DNA from 3 places in the Pseudoalteromonas sp. ATL1 genome. Region 2 is predicted to be linked to each of the others. Evidence: predicted binding sites of a transcription regulator. Region 2 holds the regulator's gene; each other region holds the start of a gene.
What was found. Region 2 encodes LexA, which represses DNA repair genes until DNA is damaged. Its sites were predicted from a motif close to TACTGTATNNNNATACAGTA; they were not measured.

Region 1 (7,702 bases), 2.9 Mb from region 2:
GTAGCCAAATATTGTCCATCATGGGTGTAGACAGTGACAGTATCACCTAAGGCAGGTTTGCCCTTTATTTTTTTGATTGCTTTAGAGAAAATCCATGGGTGCTTACGTTTGAGTGACTTTTCTCGACCAGGCTGTAAATACAGGGCACAAGACATAAAAATTCCTTACAAAATTGAATGCTTGCCATTTTAGTGAAGGCCATGCCAACATACAATCGTAACAAAGGAATAATCGGCCTATTTAGGTGATAGTAACTACTTACATTGGGTGGCTTTAGTGAAAAATAGAGAGGAAATCTCATTTTGCACGTCACTGAATATTGCGGCGAATACAAGAGAATATGATGCAACATATTGAACAAGCATGTAAAAGTTTTATGGTCAAGAGTGTTTTTGCTGACACTGCGCACGATCTTACGCATATCGAAAGAGTCGTCAAAACAGCAAAACAATTGGCAGAGCAAGAGCAAGCAGATTTGGCCGTTGTGTTGCCTGCAGCTTGGTTACACGATTGTGTGGCGGTTGCTAAAAATCATCCTGACCGTGCGCGTGCGTCGAAAATGGCTGCGGATAAAGCAATCACTTTTTTAAAGTCGATAGATTACGACGAGTCGAAATTTGATGCGATACATCATGCCATTGTGGCCCATAGCTTCAGTGCGAACGTCACACCTGAAACATTGGAAGCCAAAATTGTGCAAGATGCTGATCGGATGGATGCATTGGGGGCAATAGGAGTTAGCCGCTGTATGAAAGTGGGTGGGGCAATCGCACGACATTTATATCACCCTGATGATCCATTTTGTGAAAATAGAGAAGCAGATGATATGCGTTATACGCTAGATCATTTTTTTATTAAGCTACTGCATATCGCTGAGCAAATGCAAACAGAATCCGCCAAGCAAGAAGCGCATAAACGCACGGAATTTATGAAGGCATTCTTGAATCAACTGAAAGAAGAGATCTCGGGTTAAGTTTTCATCTAACGTGTCATTCGTTTAACGAACACTACGACGAATAACGCGAGAGAAAAGCTGCCTGTAAACGCCTCGATGGCCGCGATAAATCGCGAAATGCCGATCGGGGTGATGTCTCCATAGCCAAGGGTTGTGAATGTGACCACACTAAAGTAGAAGCTATTGAGTAATGCACTTATGTTTTCTGCAATTGACTGTGAAAAATCGAGTTGCAGTAACTGTTCATTATAGGTGACGCCGAATACGAAATAGAGCAGTGCGCACATGACTATCATACTGAGGCTAAAACGAATCACGTTTTCAGGCTTTTCTCCATAACCACACAGCAAATTGATAAAGCTGGATACCCATCTTCTTTGAGAGTTTCTAGGGTATTGATGGTGGCGCATACGAAGTTCTTGATAGGTATATTTGCCCGCCATCTCAAATAAGCCTTGCTGTTCAGCGCCTTTTCTCAAAGAACGATAAATTTCTTCAGATTGTAAAAATAGGTCGTTCGCATCGTCAACTCGCTTTTCTTTAAGTGCTGAAAACCCTTGCTGCTCTTGAAGCAGCTTGTCACCAAGATAAAGGTTATCCATGCGTGTGTTATTAAGTTTTATACCTAGTAAATTAGCCTTTTCTAGATGGCAGCAATGCAAATTAGCTTCTCTAAGGTCTGCTTTCATAAGCGACGCATTTCGAAAGGTATTGTTGAATAAGTGAGCACCCTGAAGATTGGCTCGATAGAAATTGCTGTATGATAAGTCGTAACCATTATGGTCGCCGAATTTCACGAGATTAAGGCCTTCTAAGTTGGCACGTTTCAGTTCTAAGCCTTGAAGTAACCCACCACGCTTTGCGTAGCGTTCAAGTTTTTGCGTTAGCTCCAAACCACTTTTATCAAACTTTGCATCGTGCCAAAAGCATAGGCCTGAGCCCATATCAATTTCTTTGCATTGGTGCCCATCGGGTGATTGATACTGACAGCAGGGTTTGTCGGCCATAGCTTACTGATCTCCTTAGTCATTTATTTTATAGATTAGCAGCTATTTGGCGAGGTAGAATGGTCGTGACAAAATTAATTTAAAAATGAAGATGTTTGAATACCAATTGCAGTTGAGTAAAAAACGTAAAACCGTGGCGTTAAAAGTCACGGATACCGGCGTCAAAGTCTATGCACCACATGATGCGTGCATGGATGAAGTGGTGACTTGGCTTGAAACAAAGAAGGCTTGGGTTGCTCAGCAGCAACGTAAACTAGAAACCAGTCTACAGCCTCAAGCACCTTGGGATAAAAATGAGTTAATGATATTTGGTCAAATATATAGATTGGCTGTGAGTGCTAGTGCTAGTGCGAGTGAAGTGTCTCGGGTGGAGCACGAAACACAAACTGTGTTTGTTAAGCAAATTGACAATATTAGCGCTTTAAGAAAGCAACTAATTCAATTACTCACCAATGAAACACAATTGTATATTGAAAGTCGGCTTCCACATTTATGCAAAGAGATGAATACCGAAGTTAAAAGCGTAAAATTCAAGGAATACAAAAGCCGATGGGGAAGTTGCTCTAGCCGTGGTGAGTTGACGTTTAATGTGCTTTTAGCAGGCGCACCTCACGCAATGATAGATTATGTTATTGTTCATGAATTAGCTCATCGTCATGTATTAGCACATAATAAGGCTTTCTGGCAGTTAGTTGAGCATCACTATCAGAATTATCGCGAAGCAGTTATCTGGTTTAAAAAGTTCGGTAAGCAGTTATTTATTGATAAGAATTGATAAAAGTGGTGGAGGGGGCTGGATTCGAACCAGCGAAGGCAGTGCCGTCAGATTTACAGTCTGATCCCTTTGGCCGCTCGGGAACCCCTCCTCTTTTATGGGAGTATACAATTTGGTGGAGGGGGCTGGATTCGAACCAGCGAAGGCAGTGCCGTCAGATTTACAGTCTGATCCCTTTGGCCGCTCGGGAACCCCTCCAAATTGTATTTGTTGTTTGTGGTGGAGGGGGCTGGATTCGAACCAGCGAAGGCAGTGCCGTCAGATTTACAGTCTGATCCCTTTGGCCGCTCGGGAACCCCTCCTAAACAACGGCGGTGATAATAACAAAGTTTTTTATTAAGTAAAGAAAAGTGCTAAAGAAAATTTGAAAAATGCCGATAAAAACGAAGATTCGTAATTAATCGGTGAAACTATATGCAACTTGATGCTGTATTGACCAGAGAAGATCAGCTTGGCACTGCGCTTTCGGTAAGCGTGACTGAGCAACGTAGAGCCGATTTTTCGATGTTATTGGCAATGCTTTCTCAAGATGCATTAGATTTTAGTCAATTTCACCTGCCGGAATCGGCACTTCACGAAGCAGATTTATCAGAGCAGGCATTAAAAAAGGAATTACAAATTGGTCCTCAGCGTGAACTTGCACCTGAGCAGTTTGATATGTTAATTGGTCAAAGTAATGCGCGCATACTCAATGAAGGTGGTATGGCAAGTTTGCGCCTTAATGATTGTTTGTCACCAGAGCCTCTCGCGATACGAGATGATAAAAAGCACGTCCCTTTAATTGTCGTAGATAACTGTGAGCTCTCAGTAAGAAAACGTTTTGAGTCAGTAAAAAGCGGTAACTCTATGCCTGAAAAACCCGCCATGAATGCGGCGGGTTTTTATGACCAACTTGCGACGGGTGAATTGCAAAGCGCATTACAGTTAAGCGCCTAGCTTAGCTAGCATGACATTTCTTAAACTTTTTCCCGCTACCGCAAGGGCAATTATCATTTCTACCCAGTTTAAGTTCTGGGGTTGGATAGATATCACCGTCTAAATATTTCCAGTGTTCGGATTCTTTTATAAAGCGTGACTTCTCATGCAGCATGCATATCTTGTTATCTGCAATATAAGTTGCTTTAAACTCGACGTAACTATCTTCGAGTGTTTTAGAAGTAGCAATTATCTCTAAATTAATAAACTGTACCGACTGAGCGAAAAGTAAAATGTCTTCAATGCTATGGTATTGTTGCTGCGAACTAGCATAGGTTGCGCGAATATACTCAGCATTTTTTTGGTAATATGCACTGTATCTTGAACGCATGAGTTGTTCGGCAGTTATAGGGTGTTGTGTGCCATTAATAAACGGCGCACAACATTGTTCAAATGGCTCTGGAAGGGTGCAATAACACATTATATTTTCGTATTAAGATATCAATGCGTCTATTGTACACGTTTCTAAAGGCGCATTTTTGCAAAAGCAAAAAATATCTGTGTTTGAGCTTGGCAGGTTCAGAGCTTCAAGCGAAATCGGCTCTATAACATCCGTCCAAGTGATCACAGCGGCAAAGTTTCCATTGTTTAGTGCCGATCTCAACACATAATTCAAATCGACTATATGCCTTTTCCTAATCACCAAAAGTTTACTTGAGTCAATTGAGCAACTTTCCATCATCGCTTTGTTAGGCACGTTGTCGGGTGCAATGAGTAACGTCCATCCTTTTTTTTGATTACACTGATGAATGATTTTTAATAGCGCGAGACTTGCGCTGATATCATCTTCAGTAATAACACAATTAAATGCACGTGTTGCCTCTACAGTGTGAGACGAGCTAGCAGAAATACCAAAAACAGAACTTGCTTGTAACATAATCAACTCACTGGTGTTATATACAGTATTTGTATACAGTAGTTTATACAGTGTTTAGATGCAAGCAAATATTGGTACTTTTTTATACAAAAAGTGATAAAAGAACAAAAAGTGAAGCGGCAGAAACATCCATGTTTTTGAAAGTAAAAGAAGATTTACAACTTTTCTTGAACCACAGTGAGGTGATGAATTTGTTCGTAGAGTGTGGCTGCATAACATTGTGCATCTTTGATGCGTTTGGTTGTTAGGTGCGGCTTAAGTTGGTCGATCATTGCTGTAGCAGCATCCATTCCCTGACTTTGAGCAAGTACTAACCAAGCCATCGCATGAAATGGGCTTTGAGGTACGCCTTGACCCTTGACGAACAGCAGTCCTAAATAAAACTGTGCTTTTTGGTTACCCGACATAGCCGCTAACCTCAGCCATTTAGCCGCCAAAGGAAATGCCTCTTCTTTCAAATAATACAATCCTTTTTTAAAAGCTTGTTGAGGATCATTCTCATCAGGAAATTTATCCTCACTATTGGGTGGTGCTGTTACAAAGTCCAGCACGTTGAGCAATTGCTGCTCTAGATCCTGATTTGTTGAATTTTCTGAAGGATTGCGTTCCATAGTGTAACCGTTATGACATACCCATTTGCAAGTTTAGACGAATTCTAACTATTTTGTCCGGTTAGACCAATGATTTATGTTAAAATCCAACAACTTGTTTCTAATTTAAATACCTTTTCTATGTTTGAGCGCTTATTTAAAGTCAATCAGAATGGCTCTACGGTAAAAACCGAGATTATTGCTGGGCTTACAACGTTTGTGACGATGGTCTATATCATATTTGTCAACCCGCCTATGCTAGCCCAAGCGGGCATTGATTTAGGGGCCGCATTTGTCGCTACCTGTATCGCTGCAGCCATCGGCTGTTTTATTATGGGGTTTTTAGCAAATTATCCGTTAGCGCTTGCTCCTGGCATGGGTTTGAATGCCTTTTTCACCTATGGGGTTGTACTCGGGATGGGGCACAGCTGGCAGTCAGCTTTGGGAGCCGTATTTTTATCGGGCTGTATTTTCCTGTTTTTGAGCGTTTTTAAAATACGAGAATGGGTTATACAGGCCATTCCTTTGGTTTTAAAACAGGCAATTGCGACGGGGATTGGCGCATTCTTAGCGTTAATTGCGCTAAAAAATGCGGGGATCATTGTTTCTAGTCCAGCCACATTAGTGAAGCTTGGTGATATTACACAAGCGGGCCCTTTACTCGCAATTTTAAGCTTCTTTATCATCGCAGCGCTTATGTACAGAGATGTGAAAAGTGGTGTCTTAATTAGTATATTTGTGGTCACATTAGTGGCTTGGGGCGCAGGGCTTGTCAACTATCAAGGTGTCATATCAGCGCCACCGAGTATTGCACCGACCATGATGCAACTTGATATTGCCTCGGCTTTGGAACTTTCAATGCTCAGTGTCGTTTTTGCATTTTTATTTGTAGACTTGTTTGATACTTCAGGGACTTTGGTTGCCGTCACGCAAAAAGCGGGCATGGCAGATGAAAAGGGAAAAATGCCTCGATTGGGGCGAGCACTCTCTGCCGACAGTACAGCAACGATAGCTGGTTCTATGTTAGGCACTTCAACCACAACTTCGTACATTGAGTCGGTATCGGGTGTATCGGTCGGTGGTAAAACAGGTTTAACTGCCGTAACAGTCGGTGTTTGCTTCTTGCTGATGATGTTCTTTGCGCCTTTGGCAAAAATGGTACCTGCCTACGCAACCGCAGGGGCCATTTTGTATGTTGCTGTGTTGATGCTGCAGAACTTAAAACTGGTTAACTGGGATGATATGAGCGATGCAATCCCAGTGAGTGTGGTTTTGTTAATGACGCCGCTCACGTTTTCAATCGCACACGGTATTGCTCTGGGTTTTATCGCTTACACAGCGGTTAAAGTTATGTGCCAAAAAGGCCATGAAGTGTCTGTGAGCGTGTGGGTATTAACCGCGTTATTTGTTTTTAAATTTGCTTTAGAATAGTGAGAAGTGGTTGTTACCACTTCTTCTTTGGTGCGAACAATACGTCGAGGTCGTCTTTTTCTTGTTCTTTCTTTTGTTTAACAGAGGACGCGTTAGACGCTTTTAGCTCAGTACTAATTTCTTCCAAATATGAAGTTAATTGTGCTTTTTTCTCGGTAACGTATTCATCACTGTAGGTTACAGCACAGACCGTTGCATAGGCTTTCTCAAAGTACTGTCGAGCAGAGCCTACCATGTTTGCGGTGCGGGCAGATACGCCTCTCTTAATTTGACTTTCTACGTTAATACGTAGCTGTAACTTTTCCAGTCTTCTGTCTTCCGCCACAAACATTTGTGTATCAACTTTACCTTTAGAGTGTTCTGAACGAAGCACGTGTCTAAGCCTTTTAATACCTTGGACTAACGCGATCAGTTGCTTATCAGCGTCGGGGAGATTTAATGCGTCGCTTTGGGCATCGGGATCAATGGGTGTGTTAAGCCTTTCTTTGGCTTCGTTAAGACGATTTTTAAGTTCTTTGTTGGTAGGAGACAGTTCAACCATAGCGGTAAGGGAATCTAGTACGCGCCTTTGCAATACGCGTAAAATAAGTTCTGACATGGGAATGTTGCAGCTGTTGACGATTATGTCTTCTGACTCTTCAATGATTTTTTTATGTTTAGCTAGCTCTTTTCGACGTTCGGCTTCTTGTTTCTCCTTATGCTGCTGTACTGCACTGACCCAAACCGCAATGACGATCAATGCAACAATCAACATAATAATGATAGAAACAAACATAACTTAACTTCTCTTTGACCACGACTAGAAAGATAAATTTTATCTTACATCAATTAATTGCAATCTGAACAGCTTTCCGTTCATATGGATGAAAAATAATTTAAACTTAAGTGTTTATTATTATAGACCAAGACAACAATTTATCCGTTAAACAAGGATGTATGGCTAGTGCTATCTCGTTTCAAGTAATTATGCTAGCCTTAGAGAGTTCGGCTTTGTCGCAAGGTTATTACTCTTCTAGCGTGTCGTGCTCAATGCCAAGTTAAAACTAATAAGAAAAATTAAGCTATGAAATTACAACAACTTAGATATATTGT
Region 2 (7,702 bases):
GAACGCTCGCCCAAGGCGCTTTGGGCACGTTTATGGTAGCGCTCTAATGCAATGTCACACTGGGCGTGAAAGTCGTCCATTGTGCCAGGGAATGCGACAGGCTCTTTGCCCACATTTTGCTTTTTCTGGTCCTGACGATTACCGCCTACATAACCGGTAATGCTACCGAAATACTGTTCGATGACCGAAAATAGCCCCTCAATGGCTTTAGCTGGCGCATTGTAAGGACGACTGCGTAGGATTCGGCCTAATTCGCGCTCAGCATCCATAAGTGTGACGCTCATTTTGCTGCTAAGCTCTGCAATCTCAAGGAAGCCCTGCATCATTTCAGCCCATTTATATTCGTTACCATTATCGAGATATAAACGGACAGGTAAGCCCCATTCCTGCGACATAGAAGCGAATGACATGGCAACGTGTTCACGGCGCACACCTTCGCCTTTTTCGAGCATGATCAGTGTAAACCACATGCGGCCAGTGCCTACGTCGTGCCATGCAATGGCGCGAGGGTATACAACAGAGCCATCAGGTCGGCGACATTTAATGTCGATTGGGTGAACGTCACCCACAATTAGATCCATGGGACGCAGGCCGTCAGTATGGCGTGTGATACGTGGGATATAGCGGTCAAAAAATAGTTTTGCATCGCTATCATGTATCGCTACTAATTTATATTCACATCTAAATCGTTCAACATAAGCGCGGGTGACAGCACATTCGCTTTTTGTGTTTTTAATTTGCTCTTGTGTTACACCAGCTTCTATTAAAAGGTCGTGTAATCGGCCTGTTGCGTACTCCGTGATTGTACGCCAACCTTTGGCATTATTAGCCCATAGCGACTTTACGTAACGTTCTATCGTTTGTTCAATTTGCTCATGTGTGCGTTTAGATAAAAAACCTTGTTTAACTAAGTTATCTACATCACGTATGAAATTCTTTTTTCGACCCGTATCTTCACGAACTTTGGGCATTAGGTCGCGCACATTTCCCGAACCATTTTCATAAGTGCTGATCCAACGATAAAGCATATCTAAAGTAACTTTTTTAGATTTGCCGTTTGGCATTATGTAGGTTTTACCCGCAACTCGTTGAACCTCTGCGCCACGTTCAGAGCTATGACGATCAAAGTCTAGAGCCTGACGAATAAGCTCAAATCGCCACAAAGCAGTACGCATACGCGACTCGGTATTATGTGTAGCTACGTCTCCATGTTCGACAGCATCAGCAACCAGGGGAGATAACTCCGTAGATGCACTGCCAACCTGAGATAAATAGTACTTTTCGCGAAGTTCAGGCGGTAGGCTGTTTACATCAACGAGCAAACCTTTACCACCATGACCTCGAACACCAGTAATTTCTTTAGTTTTAATGACTTGTTTGGATATTTCGCCAGCAGAAAGAATCGTTCTTGCTCGGCGCTCGCCGACACTCATTAGCTGAGCTAGGTCTGTAGAGTTAATCCAGTTTTTTGAACTCACTTGCTGCATAACTAAACTCCCTGACTATTCAATCCACAGTCTTCAAGAATTTGGTCAACACATTGCTTTGCTTTTTCTCCAGCCCAAGCGCCATGAAGCGCCTGTCTAGCGTTCTGAGGTGCTACACCAATTTTCTCACATGCTTTGTTTAGTGAATCGCCTTTGAAGGCGTATGCAGCTCTTACAGTGTTGTACAACTTCTTAGAAGGTGGACAAATTTCCAAAATAATCATTTTGTTTATCCTTAATGCAACGAAATACCTAATATGTTTATATTTGTATTAGGTTTGCATATGGATGTCAACTATAAATACTAAATATATTTAATTTTTGTACTAGAAATATTTATTTTTTATATGTATCTTTTATATTAGAATCTAATAACGAGTAAAAAGGATACGAGTTATGAGCACTGAATTGAATCTGAAAAACGACATTATACCGAGGCTAAAGGAACTCTTAGGTGTTACAAAAAACACTGAAGTTGCTAAGGCGCTGGATACATATCCACAAACGCTCAACGGTTGGATGGATAGGAATTCGGTTCCGTATACTCAGCTATACAAACTAGCTAAAGATAGAAACGTATCCTTGACTTGGATTTTAGATGGCCAAGGCGAGCAAGTTAAAAATAAAAAGAGTGACGATAGCAATGTCAGCTTGAAAGCAGTTGACTCGAATGAGTCTGTCGCAGTTAGTAATGAATTTCTTAAATCAGTTCTCAAAATGGACGCTCAGAACTCCGCATATTACGTAGTACAAAGCGACTCAATGGAGCCGTTAATCTCAAATGGTGATACTCTACTTTTAACGACTAATACAGAGAACGCAGGTGATGGTATTTACGTTATGAAGATTAACAGTCGTATTTCAGTTTGTAGATTACAGTTTTTACCGAAAAGCATTAAGGCGAGTAACGAGAATAGTGCCTATGAACAATTTGAAATTAGCTATGATGATAAGTTTGAATTACTCGGAAGAGCTGTACGGAAACTAGGAAAAATCAACTAAAAGTAGATCCGTATTAGATCCGTATTCAACACATGATCAGATCCGAATTAAGGATCACGCTGTACATAAATACCGCTCAATCACTCTAAACTTCTATTAAATGGCACATTACACAAATTTTGTGCCAATTTTGAATAACAAATACATCATAAAATTCTGATATCATTATTTTTCAATTAGTTACAAATTTTAAGATTTAAAAACCGAAAAATTCTTAGGATTTTCATTTCATCCGCTACTCTAGATTTATAAAGATCTACTCCACGTGCTGATGGGATTACAAGCTATTAAAGTTTGCGATTTTTATATAACTGTATATACTCACAGTTAAATGTACTGTATGGAAAACCAGTTATATGCGGCCTTTGACAAAACGACAAGAACAAGTATTTGAACTAATTAGAGTATTCATAAAAGATACTGGAATGCCACCAACGAGAGCTGAAATCGCTGACGCCCTTGGTTTTAAAAGTGCGAATGCGGCCGAGGAGCATCTAAAGGCGCTGGCCAAGAAAGGTGTGATTGAAATGGTGCCAGGGGCGAGTCGCGGCATTAGGCTTGTTGAGGAACTAGAGAAAGAAGATCCTGGATTGCCTTTAATAGGACGTGTTGCTGCAGGTGAACCTATTCTTGCTCAGCAGCATGTGGAAAGTCACTGTCAAATAGATGCTAATTTATTTAAGCCAGCGGCCGATTACCTCCTACGCGTAGATGGTATGAGCATGAAGGATATTGGAATTTTAGATGGCGATCTGTTGGCTGTTCACAGTACACAAGTTGCAGAAAACGGTCAGGTTGTCGTAGCGCGAGTCGAAGACGAAGTGACTGTGAAACGCCTTGAAAAGGCAGGGAAAAAAGTGTATCTCCATGCAGAGAATGAAGATTTCTCACCCATCGTTGTAGATTTAGAACACCAATCGCTCACAATTGAAGGGTTAGCTGTTGGTGTCATTAGAAATGGCAATTGGATGTAAATAAGACTAAACCCTAATAATTATATGTTTCGAGTGGCTATATAACGCTAGTTATATAGCCATTTTTTTATCCTATGTACTTTTAGTTTCTATAGATTCAATCACTTCCATAAACTTCCTTTTTAAAACGAGCAAAACTTGCGAATTGTTTATTTATTGTCTAATCGTTAAAGAGTCGTGTTGTTAGATTAATGTTATTCAATAAGTCTAGACAGTCATCCAAATAATAAAAATGGTTATCGTCATTTGGCACACAAGGCAAATGGATAATGAAGGAGGCGTCAAATGTTTAAAACCCTACCGGCGGCAGCACTAACATCACCTCTTGCTGTTTCTTTCTCTGCATTAGGTAATAGTGCTTACAATATGCGACCTGGCGTAACTAATATTAGTCAGAATGTATATGACCTGCACATGACTATTTTCTTGATATGTTGTGTCATAGGCGTGGTTGTGTTCGCAGCGATGTTTTGGGCCATGATCCATCATAGAAAGTCTAAGGGGGTTGAGCCCGCGCAATTTCACGAGAGCACCAAAGTCGAGATCTTATGGACAGCTATACCCTTTCTTATCTTGATTGGGATGGCAATTCCAGCGACCAAAGTACTAATCGCAATGGAAGACACGAGCAAAGCTGACCTCACCATAAAAATAACAGGCTCACAATGGAAGTGGCACTACGAATACATGGGACATGGTGTTGATTTTTATTCGGTACTTTCTACCCCTAAAGCACAGATTGATGATTCAGAAGCCAAAGGTGAGCATTACTTACTGGAAGTAGATAAACCTTTGGTGATCCCTACGGATAAAAAAGTGCGCTTTTTAATGACTTCAGACGACGTTATCCATTCTTGGTGGGTCCCTGATTTTGCGGTGAAGAAGGATGCAAATCCAGGCTTTATCAATGAGGCTTGGACTCGTGTCAATGAAGAAGGCACATATAGAGGGCAATGCGCGGAATTATGCGGTAAAGATCATGGTTTTATGCCTGTAGTCGTAGATGCGCGCTCCCCCGAAGCATTTGAAACATGGCTTGATAACGCTAAAAAAGAAAAGCTTGAGGCACAAGCGGCTAGTGTAGCACTGCTCGATCAAACTTTGAGTAAGGATGAGCTAATGATGCTCGGTGAGAAAGTATACATGGCTTATTGTGCAGCATGTCATCAACCTGCTGGTACCGGTTTACCTGGCGTTTTCCCTGCGCTTAAAGGAAGTCCCATCGTTTTAGGAGACGTTAAAGATCATATAGACATCGTTTTGCATGGCAAGCCAGGTACTGCAATGCAGGCGTTTGTAAAACAGTTGTCTATTAAGGAAATCGCCGGTGTAGTCACTTTTAAGCGAAATAGCTGGGGAAATGATTTGGACCAAGTCATTCAACCAAGCCAAGTTCAAGAACGAATCAATGCGAATAAGGAGGCTAGCCAATGAGCACCGTAGCGCAAACACAGCATGAACATCATGGGCACGCACACAAAGGCCTCAAACGCTGGCTGTACACAACGAATCACAAAGATATAGGGTCTCTATATTTAATATTTTCTTTAACAATGTTTCTAATTGGCGGCGCGATGGCAATGGTCATACGTGCGGAGCTTTTTCAACCAGGATTACAGTTAGTCGATCCGCACTTCTTCAACCAAATGACGACAGTGCATGGATTAATCATGGTGTTTGGTGCGGTAATGCCAGCATTCACAGGTCTTGCTAACTGGATGGTGCCGATGATGATCGGCGCGCCAGATATGGCATTACCAAGAATGAATAACTGGAGCTTTTGGATACTTCCATTTGCTTTTACAATTCTATTGTTATCGCTATTCATGGAAGGTGGGGGGCCAGCTTTTGGCTGGACTTTCTATGCACCACTCTCGACTACTTATAGTAATGATAACACCGCGTTATTTGTATTTGCCGTGCATATAATGGGTATTAGCTCAATTATGGGCGCAATCAACGTGATCGTGACTATTGTGAATCTAAGAGCGCCAGGAATGACATGGATGAAGCTTCCTTTGTTTGTTTGGACTTGGCTTATTACTGCGTTTTTGCTGATTGCTGTTATGCCTGTGCTTGCCGGAGCAGTTACTATGGTGCTAACGGATAAATATTTTGGCACTAGCTTTTTTGACGCTGCCGGTGGTGGAGACCCGGTGATGTTTCAACATATATTCTGGTTTTTTGGGCACCCCGAAGTGTACATTATGATACTGCCAGCTTTTGGCATCATTTCTACTATTATCCCAACTTTCTCTCGGAAAAAGCTTTTCGGTTATGCATCAATGGTATACGCAACCTCGTCGATTGCACTACTGTCCTTTATCGTTTGGGCACATCATATGTTTACGACAGGGATGCCGCTAGCTGGTGAGTTGTTTTTTATGTACGCGACCATGTTAATTTCAGTGCCAACTGGCGTGAAGGTATTCAATTGGGTAGCAACCATGTGGCGTGGTTCTATCAGTTTCGAAGTACCGATGATGTTTGCTATCGCGTTCATTGTACTCTTTACCCTCGGCGGCTTTTCCGGCCTTATGCTGGCGATTACACCTGCCGATTTTCAGTATCATGATACCTATTTCGTTGTTGCCCATTTCCATTATGTTCTTGTAACCGGAGCAGTTTTCTCCATTATGGCTGCTGCTTATTACTGGTTGCCAAAATGGACTGGACACATGTACAACGAGACACTAGCAAAATGGCACTTTTGGTTGTCACTTATAAGTGTCAACGTTTTATTTTTTCCGATGCATTTCATTGGGCTCGCAGGTATGCCAAGAAGGATCCCTGACTATGCACTTCAATTTGCTGACTTTAATGCGCTGATTAGTATTGGGGGATTTGCTTTTGGGTTGTCGCAGTTGTTGTTTGTTTTAGTTGTGTACAAATGTGCGAAAGGTGGGCAGAGCGTACCGGATAAAGTTTGGGATGGGGCTGAGGGGTTAGAATGGCAAGTACCATCACCTGCGCCTTATCACACATTTTCGACGCCACCAGAGGTTAAGTAATGCCTCATCAGCGTTTGATTCGAAAGTTACTTTTAGCGGTGTTAGGTATGTTTGCTTTTGCCTTCGCATTAGTACCACTTTACGACGTTTTCTGTGACGTGACAGGACTTAATGGCAAGCCATCATTAGAAGTTGCAGGTGAAAGTAATCAGGTTTTAGCGCAGCGTTTCGTTGACGTGAGTTTTACTACTCATAGTCAACGAAATGCACCATTTCAAGTGGTATCTGAGACTTACAGTGTGTCGGTCCACCCAGGTGAAATGGCGAAGGTTAAATTTTCTGCAAAAAACTTGAGCACAGAGCAGAGGGTTATGCAAGCTGTGCCCTCTGTATCACCGGGAAAAGCGGCTAAATATCTGCATAAAATGGCGTGCTTTTGTTTTGACAGACAAGCGTTTTTGGCGAATGAAGAAGTTGAGTTTACTTTGGTGTTCTATGTAGATACAGAATTACCAGAAGATATCAATGAGCTTACCCTGTCGTATACCGTGTTTGATGTGAGTGATCAGACGTCACAAATCACGGAGCTGGCTAAGCATCAGGCGGGTTAGGAGATTATTATGAAAACAGAGTATGAGCACTATTATGTACCAGAGCAAAGCCATTGGCCTATCGTAGGCGCAATAGCAATGTTTTTGATTGCAGCTGGTGCGGGTTTAACTGTAATGCAGTTATCAAATGAAAGCACAAGTGGGAAATATATACTTGCTGCAGGTTTATGTATCTTGTTCTATATGCTATTTGGTTGGATAAAAAATGTCATACATGAGTCACAGTCAGGCCTCTATTCTAAGCAGATGGATAGTTCATTTAGACAAGGAATGAGTTGGTTTATATTCTCAGAGGTTATGTTCTTCTTTGCATTTTTCGGAGCATTATTTTACGCAAGGATGCTATCTGTCCCTTGGCTAGGAGGGGATGGAAACAATGCTATGACCAATGAAGTGTTGTGGCCTACGTTTGAAGCTATCTGGCCTTTGCTTACTACACCAAGTGGAGAAACAACGCAAGCGATGGGGTGGGAAGGATTGCCACTTATTAATACCATCATTCTACTCACCTCATCTGTCACGATACATTTTGCTCATGTTGCTATGGAGCATGATCAAAGAACGAAAGTTAAAGCTTTTCTGGGACTGACAGTACTTTTAGGTGGTACGTTTTTAGCTCTACAGGTGGCTGAATATATTCATGCATACAGGGATCTTGATTTAACGTTGCAGTCAGG
Region 3 (7,702 bases), 1.8 Mb from region 2:
TAAGCTCATACTTTACAAGGTAGCGACCACCTGGCTGTTGCTGAACACTTCCCACAACGATTGCTTCAACGCCTTTAGAAACCCATGCGTTGTAGTCTACATCTTCATCACTGGTTGGCATTTGCGGCATATCAGCCAACGCCAATGGCTTAAATTTACCACTACGCGTCAAGTCTGCAGCAATCACATCGCTTAACTGCGAGGGTACTTGACCAACACCATCATATTGGAAAGGGACAATGGCGATTGGACGTGCGCTATCAACACCTTCTGTGATGACAATCTCAAGCACCGCATGTGCAACGCCTTGCATGCCAAACGCGGCTATTATCAACAAGGTTTTTAGTCGGTTAAACATGAATATCCTTTATAGTTCTGGTTTAATTGTTAGATTTATATTCTTAAGCTTTTCAAACACGTCTTTTTCTTTCGAAACAGGTAACGTATCAGCCATGCGTACTGCTCTTAACGCGGCGTCACACACTATCTTATCGCCACCCAACGAGGTTACACTGGTTACAAGACCGTTAAATGCCAAACGAATATTCACTCGACATTCTTTGCCACGCATTTTCTCATCAGTTAACAAGTTTTGCTGTATACGTTGTGTGATCAATGCTTGATACTTTTCAACTTCTGTCAACACTTGTTGTTGTCTGATGCGATTACGAGCAGCCTGCTCTTTTGCTAACTGTTCCTGAAGCGCTTTTTCTTCAAGTGCTTTTTGTCTCGCTTGTTCAGCCTCTTCAGCTTTACGCTTTTCTTCAGCTTCTCTGCGTTTACGTGCTTCTTCAGCTTTGCGTAACGCATCTTCTTCCGCCTTACGTTTATCAGACGCCGCTTTGGCTGCTTTTTCTGCCGCTAGCTTTTCTTCTTTCGCTTTTTGCGCTTGCTCACGCTCTTTTTTCTCTATTTCTCTGGCTTTTTTCGCTTGCGCTTCAGCTTTGCGTTTCTCTTCTTCTTTTGCTTTACGTTGTTGCTCTAGCTTTTTGATCCTTCTTGCTTCGGCTTCTCGCTCTTTACGCGCTTGTTGAGCGCGCTGCTCAAGATCTCGAATACGCTTCTCTTCCGCACGCTTCTTGGCGTCTTCTTGCTGTTTAAGCTGTGCAATTTTTTTCTCTACCGCTTGCTGATCCACAGAAATAGCCGACACTATTTTTTCACTTTGTTCGTTTTCTGGGACGTTCAGCTTCACTTCCATCACTGTTGGTTTTGACGGTTTAAAAGTAGCAGTAGCGAAAAGAAAACCACCGATTGCCAAATGCAAAAGCAAAGATTTGATTAACCCACTTTGTATCGACTCCATGGTTATTCCTCAAAAGACTTTGTCATTAGGCCAACGGAAGGCACACCGGCATTCTTCAAAAAGTCCATGAGCAGCAAAACTTCTTGATAGGATACTTTGCCTGACCCCTTGATCATTACCGGCGTATCTGGATTTTGTTGTAATTTTAATTTGATAACCGCAGCCACTTCCACGGCATCCATAGGTGCCTCAGGATCTGTGCCCACACTCACGTAGTATCGACCTTGAGCATCAATACTAGCAATGATTGGCGGCGCATCTTTGGTTTCAACCAAATCAGACTCTTGCATCTGAGGCAGATCTACTTTTACGCCATGGGTAATAAGTGGTGCCGTCGCCATAAAAATAATAAGCAATACCAACATCACATCTATATATGGAACAACGTTTATCTCAGCAACTGGGCGACGTTTCTTACGCACATACATATTACTTGCCCTCTACTGAACTCACTTGACGGTGTAAAATGTTTGAGAACTCTTCCATAAAGTTAACGTACTGTGTTTCTGCCTTTTCTACATTTTTTGCATAACGGTTATAGGCCATTACCGCTGGGATCGCCGCAAATAGCCCCATTGCAGTTGCAATAAGCGCTTCGGCAATACCTGGTGCCACCATCTGTAAAGTTGCTTGTTTCACTTCACCCAAAGCAATAAAAGCGTTCATAATACCCCAAACCGTGCCGAATAAGCCGATATATGGACTAATTGAGCCCACTGTTGCAAGAAAAGATAGCCCTGATTCCAGTTTTTCAAGCTCTCGAGATAATGCAACGCGCATGGAACGGTGCGTACCCTCTATCACTAAACCAGTCGATTGAGTATTTTGTTTTTGATGACGAGCAAACTCTTTAAATCCTGCAATAAACATAGCTTCTAGACCCGAAGCTGGTGTGCCTTTCGCATTGAGTTCGCTATACAGTTTGCTTAAATCCATACCTGACCAAAACTTTTTCTCAAAGTCCTTTGCTTCGTTTACAGCGCGTCCAATCGCACCTTTACGTTGAAAAATTATGGCCCAAGAGGCAATCGACATCCCAACTAATGTAAGCATCACTAACTGAACTAGTAAGCTTGCTTTTAAAATAAGATCAATAAAATTGAGTCCCGATTCCACTTTTTAATACTCCTAATATGATGTGTTTCGACTAGTCAGTCTGTAATTCACTAAATTGACTGTAAACGACTCTAAAGGTTCATTTAGTTTACTCACACATGCAGGTGCTTACAATCTCATTCCCATGAATTACGGTTAATTGACGACAAAGCGTGCAAAAAAGTAACAACAGTCTTAATGACTATGAAAAACTAGTTATAAAGAATTAGTTTAATAATTAATCACCAGCCAAAGGGTGCGTATTTATTATTAATAAATGCATAAATCTAGCAGTTTATGCAAAAACACCGAATAAACTCACAAAACCAAATTGGTAAGACCATTTAACAACAAATAAACTAATGGTCACAAAAATACGCAAAAACAAAATAGTTTATATTTTTCATTGTGTTATACAATCATGATGTGTGAATTTTCACCACATTAAAATCATCAAAACATTCTTGATATTAGTTTTTTTAATTTGAAAAAACAATTTTTCTAGTTTGATAGAAATCACAAACCTCTTTAATATACACCCTGTACTGAGCAAGCAGCATGAATCATGCAAAAGCACAGTTATTGGTAATATGATTTCTGATTTGTCGTATTACTTTTGATAGATGAGCTTGGGATAAAACCTAAGTGCATTTATCAGTTCCCTGGATTACTTCCTTCAACTTGTTGTTTTGCCCGCTTTATTAGCGGGCTTTTTTTTGCCTGAAATTAGCCGCAAGTGTACCTCAGTAGTCTTAACGCCCACTGAAAATAGAGGGAAATGGTTGGGTGTTCCGGGTGGTTTAATTAAAAAAAACCCAGTTTTCACTGGGCTTGAGGTGTTAAATTAAAGTGCAGGTAAGCTGCATTTGAGGCAATCCGCCCTCTTGGTGTGCGCTGAATAAACCCTTGTTGGATCAAGAAAGGTTCTATCACATCTTCTATCGTTTCGCGTTCTTCACCAATGGCTGCCGCCAAGTTATCTAAGCCAACAGGGCCACCAGTGAATTTTTCAATAATGGCGAGCAAGTACTTTCTATCCATGTAGTCAAACCCACATTTGTCTACATCGACCATATCCAGTGCCTGTTGTGCGATTTCGGCAGATACTTTACCATCCCCTTTTACTTGGGCAAAATCACGCACACGCCTGAGCAACCTATTAGCAATTCGTGGCGTTCCTCTAGAGCGCTTTGCCACTTCATCTGCACCTTCAGGGCTAATTGTTAAATCTAAATAATAAGCTGAACGAGAGATTATTTTGGATAAATCAGCTACAGAGTAAAACTCTAAGCGCTGCACAATGCCAAATCGATCTCTTAATGGCGATGTCAAAGAGCCTGCGCGAGTCGTTGCACCAATCAAGGTAAATGGCGGCAAGTCTAATTTTATGGAACGCGCAGCGGGCCCTTCGCCAATCATAATATCCAGCTGATAATCTTCCATCGCAGGATATAAAATCTCTTCGACTTGTGGACTTAATCGGTGAATTTCATCAATAAAGAGTACGTCCCCTTCCTCTAGGTTGGTCAGGAGCGCAGCTAAATCACCCGCCTTTTCTAATACCGGGCCTGAAGTCGTTTTAATATTCACTTCAAGTTCGTTGGCAACTATATTCGCCAACGTGGTTTTACCAAGACCTGGCGGTCCAAATATCAACAAATGATCAAGCGCTTCTTCACGAGAGCGTGCAGCCTCAATGAAAATCTCCATTTGTTTTTTAACATGTGGCTGACCCGTATAATCGCTCAGTAACTTTGGCCTTATTGCCCTATCGACAACATCCTCGTTACCTTGTACTTCTGGTTCTATTAATCTATCGGCTTCAATCATAAGGTTACATCATCGATTTTAGGGCTTCTTTAATCAGTGCCTCTGTACTCATATCAGGCTGTGACACATTTTTCACCGCTTTTTGTGCTTGAGCTAGTTTATAGCCTAATGCGAGCAAAGCGGCAACCGCATCATCTGCGGGGGTGTCTGCTACCGTTGGGTTTTGCATTGGCTCAAGCACTGTTGCATCGCTAAACGGGGTTAGTAGATCGTGACCAAAGTCTTTCAGCCTATCTTTCATTTCAAGCACAAGACGTTCTGCCGTTTTCTTGCCTACACCCGGGATCTTAACCAAGGTGGTTGCATCTTCATTGTTTACACAAGAGATGAATTGCTCTGCCGACATGCCCGATAAAATAGCTAAGCCAAGTTTAGGACCAACACCGTTCGCTTTAATCAACTCACGAAACAAAGCTCGCTCTTTTTTATGATTAAAACCAAACAACAATTGTGCGTCTTCGCGTACAACAAAGTGCGTGTATATTGCGGTCTGCTCACCTACATTTGGCAATTCATAAAAACACGTCATCGGCATTTGCACTTCATAGCCAATGCCAGATACGTCTAGTAGTATTTCTGGCGGTTGTTTTTCTAATAGCGTACCACTTAATCTTCCGATCATGCGTTTTCTACCTTAATCTGCGTCGTACGGTTTTCGTTGCGCTACCCGCTAAACGAATTAAATTTTGTTCTGAGTGAGCATGACAGATTGCGATGGCCAGTGCGTCTGCCGCATCAGCTTGAGGGGTACCAGGTAACTTTAAAATACGTTTTACCATTTCTTGCACTTGCGCTTTTTGTGCGCCGCCTGTCCCAACAACCGCTTGCTTGACCTGTCGCGCTGAGTATTCATGAACAGGCACATCTTGCATCGTGGAAGCAACTATCGCAGCACCTCTTGCTTGTCCAAGTTTCAATGCGGAATCGGGATTATGCGCCATAAAGACTTGTTCTATGGCAAAGCTGGTCGGATTAAACTGTTCGATGAGTTGGCTCACACCTTGATAAATCATTTTTAACCGTATTGGGAAGTCATGCTCCCCCAACTTGATACAGCCACTCCCCAAATACCTAAATTTACTGCCTTGGTGTTCTATCACCCCATAGCCAGTAAAACGAGAACCAGGATCTATACCTAAAATAATCGCCAATATAATCACTCATTTATTGGTTTTTTAGCATAATGCCAAAATACTGTATGAATTACCAGTTATATTGTTTATGTGCATCTTGGTATCAGCCCGACACTATGCTGTAATAATTCGTTCTTTCAAGGTTGCTCAAACCCTTCTCTATTTCCCTCAAACAGCTTATCTAGCTCGTCTAAACCGTCCAATGCCATAATGAGCTGTTCTTTTTGTGTTTTGGCGACAAGCTGCCAGCTTTTATCTTCAATGGCCCCCACTAAAGCATAAAGTAAATTCAGACTAGGCGTTGACCCTGTGTGTTGCTTTACTTTTTGAAAAGCACCTATCGCACCTAGCTCTATTAATTCAGTAACGGTACTCACCCCTGCTTCTACAAGCATTTGTTCTGATTTTACGCCAAGTCCTCGCAGCTCTCTTAATTTTTTCATGACTCCACCCAAATTTGGTTTGCTCTTTTCTTCATACTCATGACCAATCTCTAGCACACAATGTTTTGATGACTTACTGATAGGTCGAGCCATCAAAACATTTAAACTATATTAGAAGCCAACAGTAACAGAGATACCTTTGTGCTAATTGCTATCCTCAATCATGACATGCTCCCAAACTTTTAACTTCATCAACCCACCGCTGTTTGACTAATGCTGTCTCAGAAACGACAGAACCAAACATCGCTACATTGGCCTTTTTAACACCACAAAATTGGAGAGTGTAAACATCCAATTGCGCTAAGACAGGCTCTGTTTGACTTTGCATATACTCTTTAGGGGCATCCATGGTAATAATTAACCTTGACGATTTTCCAGTCAGAAGTTGCTGCGGGTAAGGGTTCTCTTTTTCATATTTGAACGCAAAATCGGGTAACAGTGTACGGTCAAACAACCCTTTAAGCTTTGCTGGTAACCCTCCCCACCAAATAGGCAAAACAATCACGATATGCTCAGCCCATAATAGTGCCTTTTGGAACTCAACTAAGCACGGCTCAAGAACTTGCGTTTCATCATATCCATATTCAAGGTTTTGATTAAATTCCATATCATGTAAATCAAAACGCCAAACTTCCGCGCCCTCTTTTGCTGCAATGTGGTAGGTATCTGTCAGCACTGCACAAAAGCTCGATACTTTAGGGTTACCGTTTAAAAGTAGTATGTGTTTCATTGCTATCTTCCTCTATTAATAACAATGAAAGCTTACGGTCTTCCCTTAGGGGCAGAGTCAAGCACTTTTCGGGCATGATTGTATCTCACTCATGCAACGCTCAATTTTCTCAACGTTATTAGTCAAAATTGCGATTTTTGCTTGTTACTCGCTTTTTAGCGCTTCTAAAAATGAATAAACTCTATTCCAATCAATACCTTGGTCTTGATACACAATCACTCCTTGTAGCCTAGATAGTGTCACACCTAGTGATTTTGCTTCTTTTATGAGGGTGAGCACCTCTACATCTGATTTTGAGTAAACGCGATATCTACCATGACGTGCAGGTGGCTTAATTAACCCTTTTTCTTCATAGAGCCTAATCGCCTTCACCGACAATCCTGTTTTTTTGCCTACTTCACCTATGTACACAAGCGACTTCCTTATTAATTGAGTGACTTTGCCTAATTTCTCTTTTTAAACACACAAAAAAGGCGACCTAAGTCGCCTTCTTAAATAGCTTTATTCACTTACTCGCTTTCTAGCTGTGCTTGCTCAACACTAATCGCAAGCTCTTTAAGCGCATCTGGATTTGCAACACTTGGCGCATTGGTCATCAAACATGACGCCTGCGTAGTTTTCGGGAATGCGATAACGTCACGAATGTTATCAGTACCGCAAAGCAACATCACTAAACGGTCTAAACCAAACGCAAGACCTGCATGCGGTGGTGTACCGTATTTCAACGCGTCAAGTAAGAAACCGAACTTGTCTTGTTGCTCTTGCTCATCAATTCCCAAAATTCTGAATGCCGCTTGTTGCATTTCGTTATTGTGGATACGTACAGAACCACCGCCCACTTCATAGCCATTTAGCACCATGTCATAAGCATCTGAGATAGCACCTGCTGGATTTGCTTCTAACTCGGCAGCATTGATATCTTTTGGTGCAGTGAATGGGTGGTGAACCGCGTGCAATGTACCTTCATCGTCTTCTTCAAACATTGGGAAGTCAACAACCCAAAGTGGGGCCCACTTGTTTAAATCAGTCAATTCAAGATCTAAACCTACTTTTAGACGAAGTGCACCCAGCGCTTCATTTACAACATTACGCTTATCGGCACCGAATAGAATGATGTCGCCGGTTTGCGCATTGGTACGCTCAAGCAGCGCAGTGATCACAGCTT

Region 1: a site for LexA is predicted at 4,611-4,630, ahead of AC5FX4_RS13795 (SulA-like leucine-rich domain-containing protein). Genes of this name have one in related genera too.
Region 3: a site for LexA is predicted at 5,424-5,443, ahead of ruvC (crossover junction endodeoxyribonuclease RuvC). Genes of this name have one in related genera too.

Annotation. Positions count from the first base shown of each region.
Region 1 is NZ_JBZYXL010000001.1:3,167,950-3,175,651, reverse strand. Features, by position in the region: gene AC5FX4_RS13840 (class I SAM-dependent methyltransferase) at 1-155, opposite strand, end outside; gene AC5FX4_RS13835 (HD domain-containing protein) at 344-973, shown strand; gene AC5FX4_RS13830 (ion channel) at 982-1,962, opposite strand; gene AC5FX4_RS13825 (M48 family metallopeptidase) at 2,048-2,737, shown strand; tRNA gene AC5FX4_RS13820 (tRNA-Tyr) at 2,744-2,828, opposite strand; tRNA gene AC5FX4_RS13815 (tRNA-Tyr) at 2,851-2,935, opposite strand; tRNA gene AC5FX4_RS13810 (tRNA-Tyr) at 2,955-3,039, opposite strand; gene AC5FX4_RS13805 (VC2046/SO_2500 family protein) at 3,152-3,673, shown strand; gene AC5FX4_RS13800 (YchJ family protein) at 3,675-4,133, opposite strand; gene AC5FX4_RS13795 (SulA-like leucine-rich domain-containing protein) at 4,146-4,589, opposite strand; gene AC5FX4_RS13790 (tetratricopeptide repeat protein) at 4,745-5,200, opposite strand; gene AC5FX4_RS13785 (NCS2 family permease) at 5,321-6,610, shown strand; gene AC5FX4_RS13780 (hypothetical protein) at 6,624-7,385, opposite strand; gene cysB (HTH-type transcriptional regulator CysB) at 7,674-7,702, shown strand, end outside.
Region 2 is NZ_JBZYXL010000001.1:272,466-280,167, reverse strand. Features, by position in the region: gene AC5FX4_RS01220 (Mu transposase C-terminal domain-containing protein) at 1-1,487, opposite strand, end outside; gene AC5FX4_RS01215 (hypothetical protein) at 1,490-1,711, opposite strand; gene AC5FX4_RS01210 (LexA family transcriptional regulator) at 1,884-2,489, shown strand; gene lexA (transcriptional repressor LexA) at 2,846-3,463, shown strand; gene coxB (cytochrome c oxidase subunit II) at 3,749-4,897, shown strand; gene ctaD (cytochrome c oxidase subunit I) at 4,894-6,474, shown strand; gene AC5FX4_RS01190 (cytochrome c oxidase assembly protein) at 6,474-7,025, shown strand; gene AC5FX4_RS01185 (cytochrome c oxidase subunit 3) at 7,035-7,702, shown strand, end outside.
Region 3 is NZ_JBZYXL010000001.1:2,111,881-2,119,582, reverse strand. Features, by position in the region: gene tolB (Tol-Pal system beta propeller repeat protein TolB) at 1-358, opposite strand, end outside; gene tolA (cell envelope integrity protein TolA) at 368-1,297, opposite strand; gene tolR (protein TolR) at 1,309-1,734, opposite strand; gene tolQ (protein TolQ) at 1,736-2,422, opposite strand; gene ruvB (Holliday junction branch migration DNA helicase RuvB) at 3,224-4,231, opposite strand; gene ruvA (Holliday junction branch migration protein RuvA) at 4,236-4,853, opposite strand; gene ruvC (crossover junction endodeoxyribonuclease RuvC) at 4,861-5,382, opposite strand; gene AC5FX4_RS09510 (TfoX/Sxy family protein) at 5,502-5,807, opposite strand; gene AC5FX4_RS09505 (NAD(P)H-dependent oxidoreductase) at 5,965-6,537, opposite strand; gene AC5FX4_RS09500 (MerR family transcriptional regulator) at 6,682-6,948, opposite strand; gene aspS (aspartate--tRNA ligase) at 7,047-7,702, opposite strand, start outside.